3 regions of the Rossellomorea sp. KS-H15a genome follow, and region 1 is predicted to be linked to each of the others. Evidence: riboswitches for the same ligand, from Rfam matches in the RefSeq annotation. Region 1 holds a riboswitch; each other region holds the start of a gene.
What was found. A riboswitch is a leader RNA that binds a small molecule or an ion and turns the genes downstream of it on or off. The one in region 1 is predicted to bind thiamine pyrophosphate.
Positions count from the first base shown of each region.

Region 2: another riboswitch for thiamine pyrophosphate. It lies ahead of thiT (energy-coupled thiamine transporter ThiT); the one in region 1 lies ahead of tenA (thiaminase II).
Region 3: another riboswitch for thiamine pyrophosphate. It lies ahead of M1J35_RS09670 (ABC transporter substrate-binding protein); the one in region 1 lies ahead of tenA (thiaminase II).

Region 1 covers NZ_CP096886.1:2,885,369-2,892,788, reverse strand. The annotation lists gene M1J35_RS14710 (DUF6509 family protein) at 1-124, shown strand, start outside; gene M1J35_RS14705 (cyanophycinase) at 323-2,854, shown strand; gene M1J35_RS14700 (hypothetical protein) at 3,013-3,210, shown strand; gene M1J35_RS14695 (sensor histidine kinase) at 3,334-4,470, shown strand; gene M1J35_RS14690 (response regulator transcription factor) at 4,467-5,066, shown strand; TPP riboswitch at 5,335-5,442, shown strand; gene tenA (thiaminase II) at 5,560-6,267, shown strand; gene M1J35_RS14680 (ECF transporter S component) at 6,260-6,838, shown strand; gene M1J35_RS14675 (ABC transporter ATP-binding protein) at 6,853-7,420, shown strand, end outside.
Region 2 covers NZ_CP096886.1:932,996-940,415, reverse strand. The annotation lists gene M1J35_RS04750 (threonine/serine exporter family protein) at 1-430, opposite strand, end outside; gene M1J35_RS04745 (threonine/serine exporter family protein) at 454-1,215, opposite strand; gene M1J35_RS04740 (DedA family protein) at 1,346-1,987, opposite strand; gene thiT (energy-coupled thiamine transporter ThiT) at 2,133-2,729, opposite strand; TPP riboswitch at 2,800-2,898, opposite strand; gene M1J35_RS04730 (hypothetical protein) at 2,967-3,266, opposite strand; gene M1J35_RS04725 (thioredoxin family protein) at 3,528-3,854, opposite strand; gene M1J35_RS04720 (histidine phosphatase family protein) at 3,873-4,442, opposite strand; gene M1J35_RS04715 (ZIP family metal transporter) at 4,522-5,337, opposite strand; gene M1J35_RS04710 (hypothetical protein) at 5,559-7,181, opposite strand; gene M1J35_RS04705 (ABC transporter ATP-binding protein) at 7,184-7,420, opposite strand, start outside.
Region 3 covers NZ_CP096886.1:1,871,205-1,878,624, forward strand. The annotation lists gene M1J35_RS09645 (hypothetical protein) at 33-362, shown strand; gene M1J35_RS09650 (cation diffusion facilitator family transporter) at 543-1,436, shown strand; gene M1J35_RS09655 (Fur-regulated basic protein FbpA) at 1,576-1,761, shown strand; gene M1J35_RS09660 (aldo/keto reductase) at 1,807-2,709, opposite strand; gene M1J35_RS09665 (phosphotransferase enzyme family protein) at 2,796-3,719, shown strand; TPP riboswitch at 3,769-3,878, shown strand; gene M1J35_RS09670 (ABC transporter substrate-binding protein) at 4,046-5,032, shown strand; gene M1J35_RS09675 (thiamine-binding protein) at 5,045-5,338, shown strand; gene M1J35_RS09680 (ABC transporter permease) at 5,335-6,096, shown strand; gene M1J35_RS09685 (ABC transporter ATP-binding protein) at 6,098-6,835, shown strand; gene M1J35_RS09690 (TatD family hydrolase) at 6,828-7,420, shown strand, end outside.

The DNA.
Region 1 (7,420 bases):
AAATGGAGCAAGGCTCGTACAATCTGCGATCATTGAAAGAAACACGGAGTCCTTCCTGGACTTTGAATTGGAAGAAGACGAAGAAAGGCTCCTTCTTGCTTACTGCGAAGAACATATTGCGTAAAGTGTATCGAAAGCATCACCCCCTTCATTTCTGAAGAAAGGGGATGGTGCTTTTTGTTATTGGGTAAAGTCTTGGTCACCAGAAAGATCCAATTAGAACCCATTCCTGCATTTTTGACTGATAATTCGGAGATTTCAGAGTTGGCATGAAATTTGCATGTTACCTTTATGAAAGAATGATTGGAAGGGAGAATGGTTGATGATTGGTTATTGGGGGAAAGTGAAGAAAGGAATCGTTGTATTGACTGTTTTGGCATTGATCGGCAGTATGGCTACTACTGGAATCATGGCCAAAAAGAATGAAAAGAACATTAAAGGGAACCTGGTGATTGTTGGAGGGGCATTAGGGAGCAGTAACTCAGATGTGTATGAAAAGTTCATTGGATTATCCGGAGGAAAGAAGGAAGCTAAAATAGGGATCATTCCATCCGCTTCCGGTTCTATGAAGTCTTCCGTTCAATTCAAAGAAGATTTGATCTCATATGGAGTGGATGAAAAATCCATTGAAATCCTTCCTTTTTCTTCTCATGATTTCAAAGGGACAGAAGAGGATGAAAGTAAATGGAAGAAAAACGCTGAAAATCATCACATCACCAAAAGGATAAAAAAACTCACAGGTATTTGGTTTGTCGGTGGTGACCAGCTGAAAATAACCGATACATTAATGAAAGAGAATGGGGAAAGGACAAAAGCACTGGAAGAAATATGGGGTATTTACCGGAAAGGTGCCGTACTTGGCGGGACAAGCGCCGGAGCCGCCATCATGAGTGACGTGATGATAACGGGTGGAGACAGCTTAGGGGGCCTCCGTCAGGAATTTACAACAGAGGACGTATCTAATCCGGAAGACGAATATGCACCAGTTTATATTGAGAAGGGACTGGGATTCTTTCAATGGGGCATTGTCGATCAACATTTCAATGAACGCTCCCGCCTTGGCAGGTTAGCCGCCACGGCCTTACGTTATAAAACGGCTGATGAAAAATTAGCCTATGGAATCGATGAGGATACGGCGATGGTTGTGAACAATCAGGAAGGGACCATTTCCGTATTGGGTAGATCCAATGTGACCATTGTAGATACTTCTGGCTCAACTACAACCGGAAGCGGGATTCGTGATCTTGATATCAGCTATCTCTCCCCAGGTGATAAGCTACAGGTGAAAACGAAAGAATTCACCATAGCTGAGGATAAGGTCGAAACAAAGGAATATGAATATTACAACTTTAAACCTCTTCCTGCCACCGGGGTCTTATCGTCGTATGGGACATTGCCGTACTATCTTTCATATTCGTTGGTAGACAATGAAGCGGTAGAAGAAGTATCCAGCTATCTTTATGATAGTAAAGGAAATGGATTTGAGCTTATATTCAAACAAACGGATGAAACAAATGGCTACTGGGGTTATGAGGATGGTCAAAAAGATTCTTATTCCATCCTTCATGTGAAAATGGATGTATCTCCTGTGAAAGTCAATTTTAGTGATAAAGATCGTCTACAACAAGACTTTAAGAAATCTACGCTCGACGTTCCCGAGAGTTCTTTTGATCCTGAAACAAAAGGAAGCTTGGTGATTGTCGGAGGTGCTTTAGGCAGCAGCAATGAAGAAGTTTATAATGAATTCATTAATCGTGCGGGTGAAAATGGGAAAATCGGGATCGTCCCGGCAGCAAGTTCCAGCTTGAAGTCCTCACATGCCTTTAAAGAAGATTTGACCTCATATGGAGTACAGGCGGACAACATCGATATCCTTCCTATATCCAATCATGACTTTAAAGGGACGGAAGAAAATGAAGAAGACTGGATGGACAATAAGAATGATTCTGGTCTTGCAAAACGCATCCTGGAGTATGATGGGATCTGGTTTGTGGGAGGCGATCAAACGAATATCACACAATCTTTATTGAACGAAGACGGAACGAATTCACAGGTGCTCAGCAGTATGTGGAGAATTTACCGAAATGGAGCGGTCCTTGGTGGTACAAGTGCAGGAGCCGCCATCATGAGTGATGTCATGATAGCAGGCGGTGGAAGCTACGACACACTATCAAAGGGGTTTACTGAAAACTATGATGGCATGTCCCAGCAAGAAGGCGGCCCCGGATACCTTGAGAAGGGGCTTGGATTCTTCCCGTATGGCATCGTTGACCAGCACTTTGATAAAAAAGCACGATTGGGCCGGCTGATTGCAACGACAGCAGTCTATGGAAAAGAAAATGAGTTATCTTATGGAATCGATGAGGACACTGCGTTGATCTTGGATAACGCATCCAAGACGGTTGAAGTAAAAGGAAGAGGCGGTGTATCACTAGTGGATTTAAGTCAGTCAGATCTGTCACCACCCACTCATACGTATAAAGATATCCGTTTATCGTGGATCACATCAGGTGATCAATACAATGTTGAATCGAAAGAATTCTCAATCAGCGACCACAAAGTGTCGACAAAAGACTATGAATACTATGAATATAGCGCGGGTCCACATACGGGAGTATTAACTCCACACCCGGGACTTGCAAACTACTTAAGCTACAGCCTCCTTGATAATTATGGTCAGGATGAAGTGAAAAGCTTTAGCTTTTCTCAGGGTGAAGGATTTCAGCTTACATTCAGTAAAGGAAATCAGACAGAAGGTTTCTGGGGGTACCGGGACGGGAACAAGGATGATTATTCATTCCTCGAAGTTAAGATGGATATCGATCCGGTAACAGTCACGATTGAAGACAACTAATATGGGAAAACAGCCCGGGAGAAATTTGCCCGGGCTGTTTTGCTATTCCAAGATAAATATGACAATTGAACTGTATGTATATGTTATATCATCTGATATACTTGTGATAACAAAGTGCTAGCAGATGATATCACATTGATAGAATAGGAGGGCGAACCTTGTCAGATCAAGGAAGAATGCAACTTAATGTAAGGGTTGATAAAGAAACGTCGGAGAAATTGGATGAAATTGTTGAATACTATCAGGAGAACACAAAAATTGGCAGGGTCTATAAAGGAGACGTTTTGACTGACATCATCCACAAATCCTATGAGGTCATGGAGAAGCAAAAAAGGATTCAAAATCGAAAATATTAGTATTCAGATACCCCTGGAGATAAATGAATTCTCATAGGAAACATGTGAAAAACAGGGTCATATATGTCATAATATAGGGGTAATTTCAAAACATTGAAAACAAAAGAGGTATTCAGCGTGCAAATGCCGAAAAAATTAATCAACATTCAAAGAGGTTCAGGTATTTCCCCCTACATATGGAGCATTATCAGCATCCTGCCATTTTACTTTATCTTTCAATCTTCTTCTACGATCGAAATTGCAGTGGGGATTTTCCTGACCATTACTTTTTTTATTTCTTTACGTTTTGCTTTTATCTCGAAGGATTGGCCGGTTTATTTATGGACATCGATATTGATTGCGATTTCCATCACCATGACCATCCAGTTTAATTTTATTTATTTTGCTTTTTACATTGCTTACTATAATGGGAATATAAAAAACCGGGTTGCATTTTTGACCCTGTACATCATTCATCTTGTCCTGACGACGGCATCGATCAATTATAATTTCGTGCTGCAGGATGAATTATTCCTTTCCCAGTTTCCTTTCATTCTGATTATCTGGATCAGCGTCATCCTGCTTCCGTTCAACATTTATAACCGGAATAAACAGGTTCAGCTGGAAGACCAATTGGAGGATGCTAATAAGCGGATATCGGATCTTGTCAAACAGGAAGAGCGTCAGAGAATTGCCAGGGACCTGCACGATACACTTGGTCAAAAGCTTTCATTGATCGGACTGAAAAGTGACCTTGCGAGAAAATTGGTGTACAAGGATCCGGAGCAGGCCAGAAGTGAATTACAGGACGTCCAGCAAACGGCAAGAACCGCATTAAGTGAGGTCAGGACGATGGTCTCCCAGATGAGGGGGATCCGATTGAAAGATGAAATCGTCAGGATCAAGCAACTCCTGAAGGCGGCTGAGATCGAATTCCGCATGACTGATGACACGACCATTCCTCAAACCTCACTCTTTTTGGAAAACATCTTAAGCATGTGCTTGAAAGAGGCCGTGACCAATGTGGTGAAACACAGTAAGGCTTCCTCCTGTGAACTGCTCGTTGAAGAATCGGATAAAGAGATGACCATTGTGGTGAAGGATAATGGTGTGGGGATCGGGAGTGATTACACAGAGTCCAAAGGCAGTGGCCTGATCGGGATGAGGGAGAGGTTGGAATTTGTCAATGGAAGCCTTGATATTGTATCGGTGGATGGTACGACCTTAATCATGAGGGTTCCGAAAGTAATCAAGCAGACAGACAGGGAGGGAATGGAATGATTCGAATTGTGATTGCGGAAGATCAGCGGATGCTGTTGGGCGCATTGGGGTCTCTATTGAGCCTTGAAGATGATATGGAAGTGGTAGGAAAAGCAGGCAATGGAGAAGAAGCCATTACCCTCGTTCATGAACTGAAGCCGGATATTTGTATCATGGATATTGAAATGCCTGAAAAAACGGGGCTTGAAGCGGCAGAGGAATTAAAAGGGGAAGATTGTAAGGTGATCATCCTTACCACTTTTGCCAGATCAGGCTACTTTCAGCGGGCATTAAAAGGTGGAGTGAAAGGGTATTTGTTGAAGGACAGTCCGAGTGAGGAACTGGCGAACTCTATCCGGCTTGTGATGAATGGTAAGCGTATCTATGCACCGGAGCTGATGGATGATGTCTACAGCGAAGAAAATCCCCTCACAGACCGTGAAAAAGAAGTACTCGAGCTCGTTGCCGATGGAAAAAACACAAAGGAAATCGCCGATGAACTAAAGCTTAAAACAGGTACTGTAAGGAACTATATCTCCACTATACTCGACAAGCTGGAAGTGAAAAACCGAATCGAAGCCATCACACAATCCAAAGAAAAAGGATGGTTTAAATAAAAAGAGGGACGGACCTTTTTGAAGGTCCGTCCCTCTTTAATAATTTTGCATGATATTGAATGTTTATTCGGATATGATAGGGATGTAGAAATGAACTGACGAAATTTCTAATAAAAAAATATATCATACCATTTATCCTGCTCCACCTTTTGCTGTCATTGAGTTCGACAGCCATATGGAATCCGATTAAGAATGATGATATTGTTTTTTTTATGTTGACAACTCAATGAATCATGATACGATAACATCGAAAACAAAATTTCATAAGACGATCCACTAGGGGTGCCTTCGAAAAGGCTGAGATTAAAGTGTGACTTTAAGACCCTTTGAACCTGATCTGGTTGAGACCAGCGTAGGGAAGTGGTGTTTGACGGTCACATAGAATATATTTCTATCATTCTGATCTCAAGCCACTTTCTGTATGCTGTATGCATAATGGAAAGTGGCTTTTTTGTTGCCCATTTCGGGTCGTCTGGAAAAGGAGCAGGAAATCATGACATTTTCAACAGTGTTACGAAACGAAGTCAACGACATTTGGGACGCAAGCTTCGATCATCCTTTCGTCAAAGGGATCGGGGATGGGACTCTCCCCATCGAGAAGTTCAAGTACTACCTCTTGCAAGATGCCTATTACCTTTCACATTTCTCGAAGGTGCAGGCGCTTGGTGCTGCAAAAGCATTGGACTTACATACCACATCACGAATGGCATCCCACGCTGTAGGAACCAATGAAGCAGAGCTTTCTCTTCATGAAAATTTCTCTAAACGTTTAGGGATCACGGATGAAGAAAAAAAGAATTTCAAACCGGCTCCTACAGCGTACGCTTATACGTCCCATATGTATCGTTCCGCAAGATATGGGGGCTTAGCTGATATCCTGGCGGCGATCCTCCCATGTTACTGGCTCTATTATGAGATCGGGGAACGCTTGAAATCATGCACGCCGGAACAACCGGTGTATCAGAAATGGATTGAGGCATACGGTGGGGAATGGTTTAAAGAGTTAGTGGAGGAACAAATCAATCGTCTTGATGAATTGGCAGAAACAATGACCCAACACGATAAAGAAAGAATGAAAGAAAATTTCATTTTGAGCAGCATTTATGAATGGCAGTTTTGGGAGATGGCTTACACCCTTGAAAAATGGCCGTTTCAGCATGCACTGGATGCAGGGAAAGAAATGAGCGGACACCATGTCTAAATTAAAACTAACCGATGTTTTAGTGACGGTGGTCATTTCCATCATGTTCGGGGTCATTTATAAGCTTTGGGGTCCATTTTATAACTTGTTGAAGCCGATCGGGTTGCATGCAGACCAACTCATCTATGGAATGTGGTTCATGGCGGCCACAGTAGCATTCTTGATCATCCGTAAACCCGGCGTCGCCCTTTTAGCCGAAATCGCCGCTTCTTCAGGAGAGTTTCTCATGGGCTCTGAATGGGGACTCGAGGTCCTTTTATTCGGAGTCATTCAAGGGTTAATGGCAGAATCGGTTTTCTTCCTGACGAAATATAGACGCTATGATCTTTCGATTATATGTTTTGCTGCGTTCGGTTCTGCATGGGGATCCATCTTCATGGATTACATGAAAGGGTATATGGGAGATTTAGTCCTTTGGAATCTGTCATTGTTTATCTTTGCAAGATTACTGGGATCGATTGTCATCGCAGGTGCAGGATCATTTTATTTGGTCAGGGCCCTCGAGAAAACCGGAGTCACAAGTCTGGTCAGACGTGCAAGTCAGGATGATTACGATGTATTGAACCAGTAAAGGGGATGATGCTTATGCATGTCGAAAACCTTCGACTTACCTATCCCGGAACAGGGAAACGGATGTTTAATGAAGTCAGTCTTTCTATAAATGAAGGGGAGAAAGTATTGCTATTGGGTCCATCAGGATGCGGGAAGTCAACACTTTTACATGTTTTATCCGGAGTGATCCCCCGCTCCGTGGATGTTCCCATGAGGGCTGCAAAATTGGAGGTGTCTGATTCCTATGGCTATGTATTCCAAGATCCGGATTCGCAATTTTGTATGCCATTTGTGGATGAAGAATTAGCCTTTGTGCTGGAGAATTTACAGACTCCCCGTGAAGAGATGAAAGGGGAAATACAATGGCTGCTATCGGAGGTGGGACTGGAACTTGAGGATCCCCATACGAAAATCTCAACATTATCAGGAGGCATGAAGCAGAAATTGGCCATTGCTTCTGCGCTTGCCCTGAGACCCGATACCTTGTTCCTGGACGAACCGACTTCATTATTGGATGAGGAAAGTACAAAGTCTGTCTGGAAAACAATCAAAGAAATCGGTTTAGATAAGACCCTGGTGATCGTAGAGCATAAACTTGATC
Region 2 (7,420 bases), 2.0 Mb from region 1:
TCAGGCGCGCATTTCGGATGACCTGATTGATGACTTCCGAAAATATGAGCCCGATGGCAATGGAACCGGAGATCATAAAAGCTTTGGCTGCCAGATTGATGGCGGCATTGTAATCATTTTGAACGAAATTTCTCATGGCATCGTACGCAAGCCCCCCGGGTACGAGGGGGATGATCCCGGCAACAGAGAAAATGATGACCGGGGTTTTGTACATTTTCGCAAACACCTGACTCACCACCGCCACGACAAAGGAGGCAAGTAACGTAGCAAGAACGGTGTCTGCTTCATTTAAACTCATCAGTATGTAAATGATCCAGCCAAGCATCCCGACAATTCCGCATTTAAAAAGGGACTGCTTTGGAGCATTGAAGATAATCCCGAATGCAGCGGCGGAAATGAAGCTGGTCACTAATTGCTCGATGATGTGCATTCCCTTTTCACCCCAATCTCACTTTACGTTAATGTAAATACGACAGCAATGCCCGTCCCAATGGCAAATGCCGTTAAAAAAGCTTCCGCGCCCTTTGAGAGACCTGAAACGAGATGACCCGCCATCAAGTCCCGGACCGCATTGGTGATCAGGAGACCGGGAACAAGGGGCATCACGGATCCAATGATGATCTTATCCAATTCCTGCCCGATACCAAGCTGTACAAACCCATATGACACCATGCCGATGATGAAGGATGCAAGAAATTCCGCGAAGAACTTTATCGGGACGAGGCGGTGTAAATAAATCAGGCTCGTAAACCCGACGCCTCCCGTGATCAGAGCTGGAATGAAGTCCTTCCACATCCCCTGGAACATGATGAGAAAACAACCACTTGCAATCGAAGCCGCTGCCACTTGAATCAGGAAGGAATAAGATAGATCGGACTGATCCAGCTTCTCAAGGGCATTGTATGCTTCTTCAAGTGTCAGATGCCCTTTACTGATCTGCCTTGAGATACTGTTCACGAGGGTCACTTTCTCAAGATCCGTAGACCTCTCATTAATTCGGATGAGCTTCGTTTTGGTCGGTTCCGACGTTTCAATCGAGAAGATGATCCCAGTGGGGGTCACATAGCTATGCGATTCCGATATCCCATAAGAAGCGGCGATGCGCATCATCGTGTCCTCGACGCGATACGTCTCCGCCCCACTTTGCAGCATGATTTTCCCCGCCAGCAGGCTGACCTCCATAATGTCATATCTTCTTATCATTTTTGCTTCCATACGATCTCTCCACACGTACTATTTTTTGAATAGGTCTAGTTTATAGGAAAGCAGTGGTGTAAGCAATGAGGAACGGGGTGATTTTCCGTAGATTTGATCTTGAGGGATGAAAGGAAGGCAGGTTCAAGCATCATTTACTTTCCTCCCTCTCTTGGAAGGCTTTTCGTTCCGATGGGTCGTTTGTTGGCAGGGAACCCCTTTTTATCTTTCTTTTATACATCATGTACGCACCCGTCACCACCACAAACCCCACGAGGACCACCATTTGATAGTCTTCAATCACTTCAAGGATCGCTTCTTTCTCCCCGTCATATAACTTCCCGATCGTCAAGAACAGAAAAGTGGATGGTGCTATACCGAGCATGGTAAGGAGGGAATATGCCTTCACATCCATTCTGACCATCCCCGCAAGAAATGGGATGACATTCCCTAAGTGAAGGGGGCTTGCAATCGCCACGCTCCAAACACCGTATCGATTGAATTTTTTCTGGGCTGTGCGGAGTTTCTCAAGCTTCTGGGGCTTAAGCCTTCCTTCTATGTTATCTCCCAGTTTTAAACTGATATAGTAAGGAATATAGCTTCCCACTGTGTATAGGAGACTTCCTGCTAAAGATATGAACACGATTTGCATCCACGTTAGGTGGAGGATGAATCCCATCGTTACGATAAAGAACGTTCCAATAAAAGGAAAGGCACTCCCTTCAATGAATAGAGAAAACAGTACACCCCATATCCCCCACTCTTCTGCTGAATTTATTATCCATTCCGTCATGTGAATCACTCCTGTACGCTTGTATCTTCAGTATAGAAGAGACCCTCTGACGCCAACAGAATCCGTGGAGGTAATTTACGCTAAGTCTTGAGATGTATTGACAGAACGAAAGACCGGCCCTGAGACTGGCCGGTCTTTCGTTTCTTTAGGATGCCTTTCGGCTGATTTCCTGTGGATGCGACTGCACTTTGATCAATCTTGGTGCGATATTGGCGATGATCACCATCACAACGGAGCATAATACTGCCGATCCCAACATCGTGATCCCGTTTACTATAAGAGAAAATAGCAATGGAGACATCTCATCCGGTGCATACTCGGCAAAAAACACGAATCCGGCAATGAAATGCCAGAAATAACGGGCAAGGCTTCCTGCGAATGTTGCCATCACTACCCAGAAGACTGCTTTGGACCGGTGACCGCCTCCCAGTGCACCCTGAATTTTCCCGGCGAACCCCCCGGCAAAACCGATAAAAGCAAAAGCGATGAAATACTCAATCACCATTTGGACCGGGGTCGCAATCCAGGCATCCCCAAGGGCAATCTGCAGGATCCCCCATAAAAAGCCCCCTATCAGTCCGGCTCTCAAGCCTCTTCGATAAGATAATAGAAAGATCGGAACCATGGCAATCGATATCGAGATACTCGGTGATAGCTTAATAGAAGGCAACAGATCAAGGATGATCGCAAAAGCCGCCATCAATGACGCTTCAAGCAATACGACAAGTCGCGTGTTTTTCATAAAAAAATCCTCCTTATGAACTGAAACGAAACCATAAGGAGGGAGAATGAACAATCGAAATAAGCACAATGCTGCCTATTTTCCACATCCCTACGCTAGTCCTAACTAACAGGTTCAGAGGGTCAGAACAGATTGTTCACTCTCAGCTTTCGCTCCCCTTGTGGTACCGTTTATAAAGTTGTTAAGGTTTATTATACATGAAGAAACATATTTGAAAAGCATGATAGGAACTTTTTCTTAAGGTGTCTCTCTCAGAGGATCATGAAGGATGATGACGGGCATTGACTTAGGGGTGACCATGAATCCATATACTTTACCATCCTTGTCCTTATACGCTACAGAATAATCTCCGAACTGGGGTGAGAATTCGACGTTTTGGTATTCAAGATCAAGGTCCTGGTATTTCAGGCTCACATACAGGTTGGTGGCGATCCTTGCTGTCAGATGTTGTACAGTGGAAATCCGGTTGGCTACTATTATGAGGATGATTGCGAAACAGAGTAACATGACTTTCTTTGTCCTGGACAATCTGATCATTCATCAAGCCCCCTTTCATTTCTCATAACTACTATACTCGTATACTCACTATTATATACCTATTCACTGAACCATGACAAAAGAGCTACTCTAATGGGATGTGTCTAAATACCCATTTTTAGCAGCTCTTTTTAAAGTTTATATAGAATCCAAATACAACCTACCATTTATAATACCCACAGATATTTATCCTACTAATCAACTGTTTAACCCCTCCAGGCCAGACCAACAAACGTTTTCGCGTACTAATCAAACGTTTGTTTAGTTGTCTAACATCTCAGTAAGACGGGAAATTTGGCTGTGGAGTTCGTCGATTGGAACGAAGCGTGCTTTTCTGAACATCTCCTTACCGTCTACAAATACGATGATGACAGGCACGGTGAAGATGGAAAATTCCCCTGCTATTTCCGGAATTTCTTCTGCATCGGCATGGATGGATCTCACAGATTTGAAATCCTTCAACATCTCTTCCACCTGGGGCAGGAGTGCGTGAAATACAGAACAACCTGGCCTTGATATGTATAGTAGTACCAGCTTCTCAGCTTCGAGCTTTTCACGAAGTGCTTTTAGTGAATGGACTTCTTCCATTTTACGGCCTCCTTTCTCCTATTTTTGTATTGTTTGGGTAAATGATTCCCTTGTTCCGCCCTGATAAACATACACCTTTCCGTTGGAAGGTCTCCTGAACGACGGCCCGGTAAATCCCCGCTTTCGTAATTCTTTCCTCATAAATATCATGATTCCGCCATGACCTACGATGAGCACATCCTTCCCTTCATGGACGACCCTATCGACCACCACACGGATCCTCTCTTCGATTTCCCGCTTGCTTTCAGGCTGGGAACGATGATTGAACCACCAGGCGAGCCTGATGGATGCCATATGAAGAAAGAGCGGCAGCTTTATGTCAGACCGGAAGATGGGAGATAATCTAATTTCCCTCAGTTCCTTGAGAAAGGTGATTTCTCCTTCATAAACCGCTTCAGCCGTTATTTGTGCCCTAGATAAGTCACTGGAGTAGCAGCCTTTCCAATCAATATCTTTAAGATCAACTTCATTGCCTTCTACGTCCGAGGCATCATACTCTTCCACCCACTTCATCAGCTCATCACTCGTTACATATGAAGCCGGGTAGCCCCTCGTTACTTTAAAGTGCCTTATGAGACCAATCTTCATACACATCCCCTCCCCCACCCATTATACTAGTTTATGGAAGAGAAAAGGCATGCGCTTGGGACGCATGCCTTCTTTTTGATCAGCCCAGGGAAACGTCCAGAATCATCATCACGACGAAACCGAGCATCAGTCCCAATGTAGCCAAGTCCGTACTCCCTGAAGATTGTGACTCAGGAATCAGTTCTTCGACGACGACGAATATCATCGCTCCTGCCGCGAAAGCAAGGGCATAAGGCAGGAGGGGCTGCACCATCAAGACTGCAGCAGTACCGATCACAGCGGCTATCGGCTCTACGATGGCTGACAGCTGACCGTAATGGAAGGATTTCAAACGGGACATCCCCTCTCCCCTTAGCGGGATGGAAAGAGCAGCCCCTTCAGGCATATTCTGGATCCCGATTCCAATGGCAAGGCCAATGGCCCCCACTAACGTTGCATCCCCGAGGCCAAGTGAGGCAGCACCGAAGGCAACCCCGATGGCAAGACCTTCCGGAATATTATGGAGGGTGATCGCAAGGAATAATAAGGTCGATTTCTTGAATTTAGTTGGAGGTCCTTCCGCATCTTCCGATTCATTGCCTAAATGTAAATGCGGTACGACAAAATCTAAAAGTCTAATGAACACACCACCAAGTAAAAAACCGATGGCAGGTGCAAGCCATGGGATTTGACCGTTTTGCTCACTGAATTCAATTGAAGGCGCAAGCAGTGACCAGAACGATGCTGCTATCATGACTCCTGCGGCAAACCCGAGCATCATGTTCAACGTATGCTTTTCAATTTTCGTAAAGAAAAACACCGTGGCTGCTCCAAGGGCCGTCAGCCCCCATGTCACCAGACCGCCGAACAGTGCCTGCATCGTGGGATTAAATCCACTTAACCAGTCTATGAACATACGAACCACTCTCCTCCGATCAAACATTTTGAATACTACCATCTTGCATCAAGGAAACTTTCTTTGTCAAAGGAAATGTCATACTACCTATTTACCAGAGCCCATCATTTTTCTATGTATATGTCATTCGCTTCAAATGGTGTATGTATCGTTTATACTTTCCCTCCTTACCTAAGGGCTATACAAAAAACGCCCCTGCCTTGAAGACAGGAACGTGCTTCCTATTCGTCCCTTATGGCTGTTTTCCATAAAATAAGGTTCAGGACGAATAGAAGGATGAGATAGCCCGGGATACCGAATGGAATCTGCAGGGCCAGGTAATGGAGGCCGAAGAACACCCCTACAATGAGATAGAACGGCAGCACCTTCCAGCTGTCACTTTGTTGGACACCTTCGAAACTTTCTGAAAATGGCAGTGTCCCCCCCATTAAGCTCAGACAGATGACGGTGAATATACAGGCACTGACAAAGACGATGATGATTTCAGGGATCACGCGGTACCCAAACAGAATGATGAAGACAATGCTTATGCTGGCATAAAGCGGAAGGAATAGTTTCATAAGGAATGCCTTCAATGTCCCTTTGTAAATGGCCGCCCTGCCTGAGACAGGCGCTACTTTATATATCCAGGATCCCTTGTATTTACCTGAATAGCTTAGCATCATCACGACTGTCGGTATAACGATGAAACTTGAATAGATCGATAGGTACATGCTTGAAGTCAGGAGGTCTTCCCTTGTCCCATCCATCAATCCATTGAAGATGAAAATGAACGGCATGATGATGGCAAACCCAAGGGCGGGATACACCTTCAACTTAAATTCCCTTTCATTTTTCATCATATAATGGGCGAACCGGTAAAATGCCCGCTCTTCGTTCGACTTGGACAATACCTTCATAAGACCATCCCCCAACCGGAAACGGGCTTTCTTCTTCTTACCGCCATGGGAGGATAACTTCTGAAGATTCTTTTCAAATGTCGGCAATGCTTTCACATAAACGATAAGAGCCAGGAATGGAACCAGCACAGCCGTACATGAAAGAATCAGGATCATGGTCTCGTGATTACCGTTCAGGAACCATTCAAACGGAGCCCCGAACCAAATGGGAGGCAGAAAGATATTCCACCAATCCGGTGTAAAAGAAACCGTCAAATCCACAAATTCAAAGGAACGCGCCACAACCTGATATCCCACTGCAAGTCCGATGGATAATCCAATCTGCACATAGTTGATGATATCCTTCAGTTTTTCCCCATCAAAATATTGGAGGATGAAATAATAGAGCATGGCCGTAAACACAACGATGAAGATATTCATCAGGATGATCCCTGCCAGGAAAATAATAAAGAAGGAAAGACCCTGATTGATCAACCCTACGACCAGTGGAATGGCGGTCAAGGAGCCTGTCAGGAAAAACAGATAAATAAACACGTGAAGCGTTTTAGCCAGGCTGATGGTTTTCCTTTCAACAGGCTTGGTAAACAGAATCGTATGATCCCGGATGTCCAGTATGACAACTGAGAAATCTGAAATCATCGACGTCATGACGATGAAAATGAGCACGGTAAAGGTGATGCTCATCTGAAAAATATATTGATCTCCCATCACAATGAAAGGTATGACGAATAATCCAAACAGCGCATACACCCAGAGGGATTTAATGAAACGATTTTCATCCTTTCCATTCTTCCTTCCTTGCTGTTGGAATATCGTAGGCACACGTCTTTGATCCATTGTCAGCTTGACTTGAAGGATTCTTCTTAACAACCGGTAATCGAATCCAAGCCTCCTAATCAATCCTTGAAACCAATCCAGAAACAAAAGGGTACGAAATTCCTTCATCCCTACACCCCTCGCACAACAGAAACGATTTCCGCTGCCGTTTCTTTATACTCATTGAATCCGGTTAATTGGTTGAAGATTTCTTCCAGGGATCCTTCCATATTCTGATTCTTCAATTCTTCAAAACTTCCATCCGCCACGATTTGCCCGTTATGCAGGAGAACGATCCGGTTGCTGATCTTCTCCACCACATCCATGATGTGAGAGGAGTAGAAGATAGTTTTCCCTTCAGCAGCAAG
Region 3 (7,420 bases), 1.0 Mb from region 1:
AAAACACTGTATAATTGGAAAGGAGGACGATCATGGCAGACGTTTTTAATCAAGAGTTTGTTGTATCCCTTATCATTGCCTTTTCGGTTTATGTCATTTTAAGAGGAGTAGCCATTTTCTTCGGCAAAGCAGGAAAAGGGTATCTTGAAAACCTTCAATCCCAAACAGGACGGTTATACCTGCAATTAATTGGAGGCTACTATATATTATCAGGTGTATTGGGCCTGCTTATTCCCCGATTAGACTGGAAAACAGAAGACATTTACTTCGCCATCGCCATCTTCGCCATTACATCCGTTGTGTTCTGGGTAACACTTGACCTCTTCATGAAGCGAGAGCGTAAAAAGCTGCAACAAAATTAATCCTTCAGCGAAACCCCGGATTCAGTGTCCGGGGTTTTTTTATGTTCAAAGATCGGCTTCCGGAGCCGTCCTGTTCATAGGGTGGATGCCATATTTTTGCTTAATGGAAGCGGCGGTACGTATAATAGTGAATAGTATTCATGTACTTAGAAGAAAACATTTGAAAGTGAGGGATATCTTATGGGTCACGATCACAGTCATGGCCACAACCAAAATAAAAAAGCATTATTAATCAGCTTTCTTTTCATTTTTTCTTTTATGATTGTTGAAGTGGTCGGGGGAGTGGTGACAAATAGTCTCGCTCTTCTTTCAGATGCAGGGCATATGCTCAGTGATGCAGCGGCACTTGGCTTAAGTCTGGCCGCTTTCTATATAGGGGAGAAGGCGTCGGATATGGGTAAGACCTACGGATACAAACGTTTTGAAATTGTAGCTTCCTTTTTGAACGGGATCACCCTGATCCTGGTTTCCCTTTATATTTTCTGGGAAGCTTACCGTCGCTTCATCGATACTCCCGCTGTATCACCCAGCATGATGATCATCGCCATAATCGGCTTGATTGTGAACATCATTGTCGCCTGGATCCTGATGAAAGGGGACAACGAACATAATTTGAATGTCCGCAGTGCGTTCCTTCATGTACTGGGGGATATGCTCGGATCAGTCGGAGCCATCATAGCGGGTCTTCTTATTTACTTCTTTGATTGGAATCTGGCAGACCCGATTGCTTCTGTCATCGTAGCGATTCTTATTGTCATCTCCGGATGGAGGGTGACGAAGGATTCCATTCATATTCTAATGGAAGGTTCTCCGGGAGATGTTGATATGGAAAAGGTGTCGGGGAGCCTGTCACAGGTCCCGGGGGTAAGGGAAGTCCATGATCTTCATGTATGGTCCATCACTTCGGATTTTAAAGCTTTAAGTTGCCATGTCGTCGTAGGGGAAGAAGTGAATCGGGATGAAATTTTAGTACAGCTGTCATCCTTTCTTGAACAAGAGTTTGGTATTCATCACTCTACTATCCAAGTGGAAGGGGAAACCGTGCTCGAGGGACATCATCATAGTTGTACATGATCGATTGGGAATATTATGAAGAAACTCCCTCTCATGATTGCAGTAACGGGTTTTTTAAAAAAGTCAATTCAAGAAAAATGGGAAACGGATGTTTATGTCTCTCCATGATTGGGGTATATCCACAACTGGAGGGATGAACATGCTACATCAAGAAACGAAATCAGAACAGAACAAAACACCCGAATTTAAAAAAGACTTTTATATACAACAGTTATTGAGGATCGGCGTCTATAAATCGTTCGGTAAGCAGCTCTATGAACTTTCAATGGATGAATTGCAGGATGTGTACCTTGAATATTATGTTGGTGGAGATATAGCTCAATAAAAAGACGACCCTTTAAAGAAAGGATCGTCTTTTTTCATGTACTCATTAAGGAACATCATGTCCCATGGATGTCTGCAGGATTTCAAACCATTGATCATGATCCAATTGGATGGAAAGAGAGTCGATTGCATGCTGGATCCGTTCTTTTTTACCTGATCCGACAATCGGCATGATCTTGGCCGGATGGTTAAGCAGCCACGCGTATAGAACCTGGTCGATCCCCTTCGCTCCTGTTTCCTCCTGTACTTTCTTTAATGTATGTTGAAGGCGGACCGCTTTCTCATCTTCCCCCTTAAAAATCGCCCCTCCTGCCAGTGGTGACCAGGCCATGGGAGCCACACGCTTTTCCTGACAGAGATTCAACGTGCCGTCTTCAAAATTCTCCAGGTGATAGGCGGATAATTCAATCTGGTTTGTGATCAATGGAAATGGTAAATAAGATTGAAGCATATTCCACTGATGGTCTTTAAAGTTGGATACTCCGAAATGACGGACTTTCCCTTCTTCTTTTAATTGTGTGAAGGCTTCAGCTACATCTTCCCCGTTCATGAATGGATCCGGTCTGTGAATCAACAATAAATCAATGTAATCCGTCTTTAATTGTTGGAGAGAATGTTCAACCGAGGTGAGAATATGTTTTTTACTGGTGTTGTAGTGATGCGTCTTGTGCTCCGGTCGATTGTCAGAAGGCAGGACGATGCCGCATTTTGTTACGATCTCCATCTTCTCCCGCAAGGATGGTTGGAGGGCTAGCGCCTCACCGAATAAGGTTTCACACGTATAAGAACCATAAATATCGGCATGGTCAAACGTTGTGATTCCGTTTTCAATATTGTGTTGAATCAATGATAACGTATCTTCCTTGGACTGCTTCCAGTCTGATAGTCTCCATAATCCATGAATGATCCTCGAGAATGATAAGTCTTCTGTCATTTGTATTCTTTGCATAGGTGAAACCTCTTTTCGTATGGTATGTGTATATTCTTTCAAAGTCATACTACAAGTATATTACTATGTATGGAAAGGAAATAGAAATGATTGAACCTTTTCAGGATATTGTACGTCATTGGGGAATGGATCCCACTTCCTTCAAAACACTTCTTCTTCATCCTGATGTTACGGAAGTGAAGGCAGAAGGAAAGACCTTCTATTTAAAAAGAAGAGTGTATTCTTCCCCTGAAAATCGGATGGAGGAGCTCTATTTAACCGATTTTTTAATAAGTCATCACCTTAACGTTGAATCCCCTCTATTAACTTGCTCACAACTTCCCTATGTAAAAGAAGGAGAGCAAATCTATTCTCTTTATGAGGCCCTTGAAGGAACGCCATTGAAGGAATGGTCTGCCGACCCCCTGACAAATGCAGGAGCATACCTTGCAACCCTTCATCTCATCCTGAAGGACTATCGGTGTCATTATGAAACGAAGGGCTGGGAGATTGAAAGTCATGTAACAGAATGGGTGAAGGAGCTTGAAACTGAATCGATCGGCATAAGGGGGCAAGTGATCTTATCAAAGATGAAGGGGTGGGAGCATCCCTACCGGTGTTTGCCACATCAATTCGTTCATAGCGACTACAATTCGGGGAATATTTTGATGCAGGGAGGAGAAGTGTGCGGGATCATTGATTTTGAACGAATCCGGACGGCACCCAGGATTACTGACATCGGCTACTTCCTCGCAGGTATACTCAAAGCAGTCCCGAAAGAGAAAAAAGATGATTCAATGAAATGGATCCTGGCATTTATGAAAGGATATGAAAGGCATGCCCCTTTGACTGCAGGAGAGAAAAGGATCTTGCCGTCAATAGTCATTCTCTTTCTCCTGCAATATGCCTTTTTAACCTATCATCAGGGATATACAGAAGCTGGTGCTTCGTGCATGAATTTCATCGAGGAACTGTTTGCATCGGCTTATTTCCATGGAGTCTTTCAATATGAGAAGGAAAAGCTTGAATAACCTTTCATTCTATGGCAAAGTAGGGAGGAAGATAACGTTAAATTTCATATTCCACGTGTAGGGGGACCGGAGTGGCCGGTTGAGATTGTATCCTGTAGATACTGACCCTTTGAACCTGAACTGGCTGATACCAGCGTAGGAAACATTCTCTTAAACGATACATAACCTGTTTAACGATGCGTCCCGCGGCTGAAGCTTGGGGCGTTTTTTTGTTTCACCCCTGAATTTACGCCTCAACTGCCTTTGGTTTACATTCATTTTCCAGAATAAGCGAAGAATATAGGAATGAGACGTTACGACCGCAAAAGACCGAAGGAGGAATCATCATGAAAAAATGGATGTTCCTCATCTGCTCTGTACTTCTTTTATCCGCCTGTAACGGTGGGGAAGATGCAGCCGATGAGAAGAAGGACAATCTTAAAAAAGTAAATGTCGTACTCGACTGGACACCAAATACCAACCACACTGGATTGTATGTAGCGAAAGAAAAAGGCTACTTCAAGGATCAGGGACTGGATGTAGACATCATCCTGCCCGGGGAAGCGGGTGCCGATCAACTCGTTGCATCGGGGAAAGCCGATTTCGGTGTTGGATATCAGGAGGGTGTCACTCAAGCGAGGGTCCAGGATGTACCCATCGTATCCATAGCTGCCATCATTCAGCATAATACGTCGGGGTTTGCTTCCCCGAAGAGTAAGGGTATTACAGAACCAAAGGATTTTGAAGGGAAAAGCTATGGCGGCTGGGGTTCACCCGTTGAGAAAGCCGTTATGGATTCAATCATGAAGCAAGAAAACGCGGATGTAGAAAAAGTGAATTTCATCAACATGGGAGACACCGATTTCTTTACTGCCGTTAAACGGGACGTTGACTTCGCCTGGATTTATTATGGATGGACAGGAATTGAAGCTGAACTCCGCGGTGAAGAGTTGAACATGATGTATGTAAAGGATTATTCTGATAAACTGGATTACTACACGCCAGTCCTCACAACAAATGAAAAAATGATCGATTCAGATCCTGAAACGGTGAAAGCATTCATGGCAGCTGCTTCCAAAGGGTATCAATACACAATCGACAACCCGAAAGAAGCGGGAGAGGTTTTATTAGATGCAGCTCCAGATCTTGATAAAGAATTGGTCATGAAGAGTCAGGAATGGCTCGCACCCAAATATAAAGATGATGCTGACCGATGGGGAGAGCAGAAACTGGAAGTCTGGGAGAACTATGCGTCATGGATGTATGAAAATGATTTATTAGATAAGAAACTCGAAAGCAAGAAAGCATTCACGAACGAATTCTTACCAAAATAAGAGGTGAACAAAATGGGGAACGCACTTGTAAGCATACAAATCATCCCGAAGACAAAGAACGGTGAAGATGTGATTCCATATGTGGATGAAGCGATCGCAATCATCGAAAAATCGGGAGTGCGATATGAAGTCCATCCTTTGGAAACGACGATGGAGGGGAATCTGTCACAATTATTCAAGGTGATTGAACAGATGAATGAACGAATGATTGAAATAGGAAGCAAAAATGTCATTTCCCAGATCAAAGTATTGTACCAGCCGGATGGGATCGAAATGGACGACTTAACGGAGAAATATAAAGGATGAGGACTTGGATTTCAAAAGGATGGAGACCCTTCTTGGTCCTCATCCTTTTATTCATCATTTGGGAAGTGGCCATTAACCTATTTGAGGTGCCAGCCTGGCTGATGCCGTCGCCTTCAGAGATATGGGAAGAAGGAATTGCCTCGTGGTCTGAGTTCAAGGGGCATTTCTCATCAACGGCATTTCTGACGATCACAGGGTTTGCGATCGGCTGTTCAATCGGGCTCGGGACAGCGGTGGTACTGCATCTCCTCCCTAAGGTAAGGGAAGCGGTCTATCCTCTCATGATCTTATCTCAGAATATACCCATCATTGTATTGGCCCCTCTCCTTGTCATTTGGTTCGGATTCGGACTCCTGCCCAAAATCATCGTCATTACCCTGATTTGTTTCTTTCCTGTGGCTGTTTCGGCGATGGATGGATTCAGGCAGACAAATGGAGAGTACATTCTTTATATGAAAATGTCCGGTGCAACCAAAGGACAGATTTTCCGGAAAGTGGAGTGGCCCCATGCATTGCCTTCCATCTTCTCCGGTTTGAAAATTTCCGCGACCTATAGTGTGATGGGAGCGGTCATTTCGGAATGGCTAGGGGCTCAAAAAGGAATTGGCGTCTATATGACACTTGCATCCTCTTCCTTCAGGACCGACAGGGTTTTTGTCGCCATTTTCATGATCATGCTCCTAAGCCTGCTGTTCTTTGGACTCATCGTACTATTAGAAAGAGTTATGGTGAAGTGGAATCGAAAGGAGGACACATAACATGACGACGTTATCGATCCAAAATATGTCCAAATCCTTTGATGGTGAATTGATCCTCGATGATCTTTCCATTCAAGTAGGGGAAGGTGAGTTTGTTTCCATCCTTGGCCCTTCCGGAAGTGGGAAAAGTACGTTATTTCACGTGATCGGTGGATTATTCGCACCAGATTCAGGAGATATAAAGCTCGATGGACAGTCGATCAATGGCCGTAGAGGGTCCATCAGCTATATGCCACAAAGTCCGTCCCTCTTACCGTGGAGGACGGTGATCGAGAATGTGATGCTTGGTCAGGAGCTGCATGGAAAGAGGGATAAGGAAATGGCGATGGAGATGATTCAGCGCGCGGGTTTGAAGGGCTATGAGGACGCTTACCCTGAAGATCTTTCAGGAGGGATGAAACAGCGCGTTGCATTTATTCGTGCACTGGTCAGTCCCCAATCCTTTTTATGCCTGGATGAACCATTTTCTGCCCTTGATGAATTTACCCGATTGGACATGCAGAGGTGGCTCCTTTCCATATGGGAAGAAGACTTAAGTTCAGTCCTGTTTGTCACTCATAATATCGACGAAGCACTTTTCTTGTCGGACCGTATCATTGTGTTATCAACCAGACCGGCACGCGTGCAAAAGGAATTCAAGGTGCCTTTCCCGCGACCTCGTGATAAAGAAATCCTTCTAACCGAAGAGTTCCTAAAATGGAAAACGGATATTTTCGAGGAATTATCTCAGTATGTGTAAACCATCGCTTATCGATGCTCATACTCATCTGGACTTATATGAAAAGGAAGAACGTGAAAAAATCCTGAGGGAGCTCGATCTCTACTCAGTAGAGGCTCTCATTTCTGTATCCTTTCACCTCCAATCATCCAAACGAAATCTGGCATTTGCGAAAAAGGACGGCAGGGTAAAGGCAGCTGCCGGTTTTCATCCTGAACAAGAGCTTCCTTCAGAGCAGGAGGTGCAGGAACTTCTGGTGTGGATTCAGCGGCATCATCAAGAGCTTGTGGCAATAGGAGAAGTGGGGCTGCCCTATTACAAAAGGAAAGAAGATCCCTCACTGGTCCTCGCTCCTTACATAGAGCTGTTGGAACGCTTTATCATTGAATCGAATCGGCTGAATAAACCCATCATCCTTCATGGTGTTTATGAGCATGCACCCATCATCTGCGATTTATTGGAGAAGCATTCCATTTCAAAAGCTCATTTTCATTGGTTTAAGGGAGATAGTAAAACGATCGAAAGGATGATCCGTAATGGTTACCTCGTTTCTGTTACGCCTGATGTCCTGTATGAAAAGGAAATACAACAGCTGGTCAGGGACTA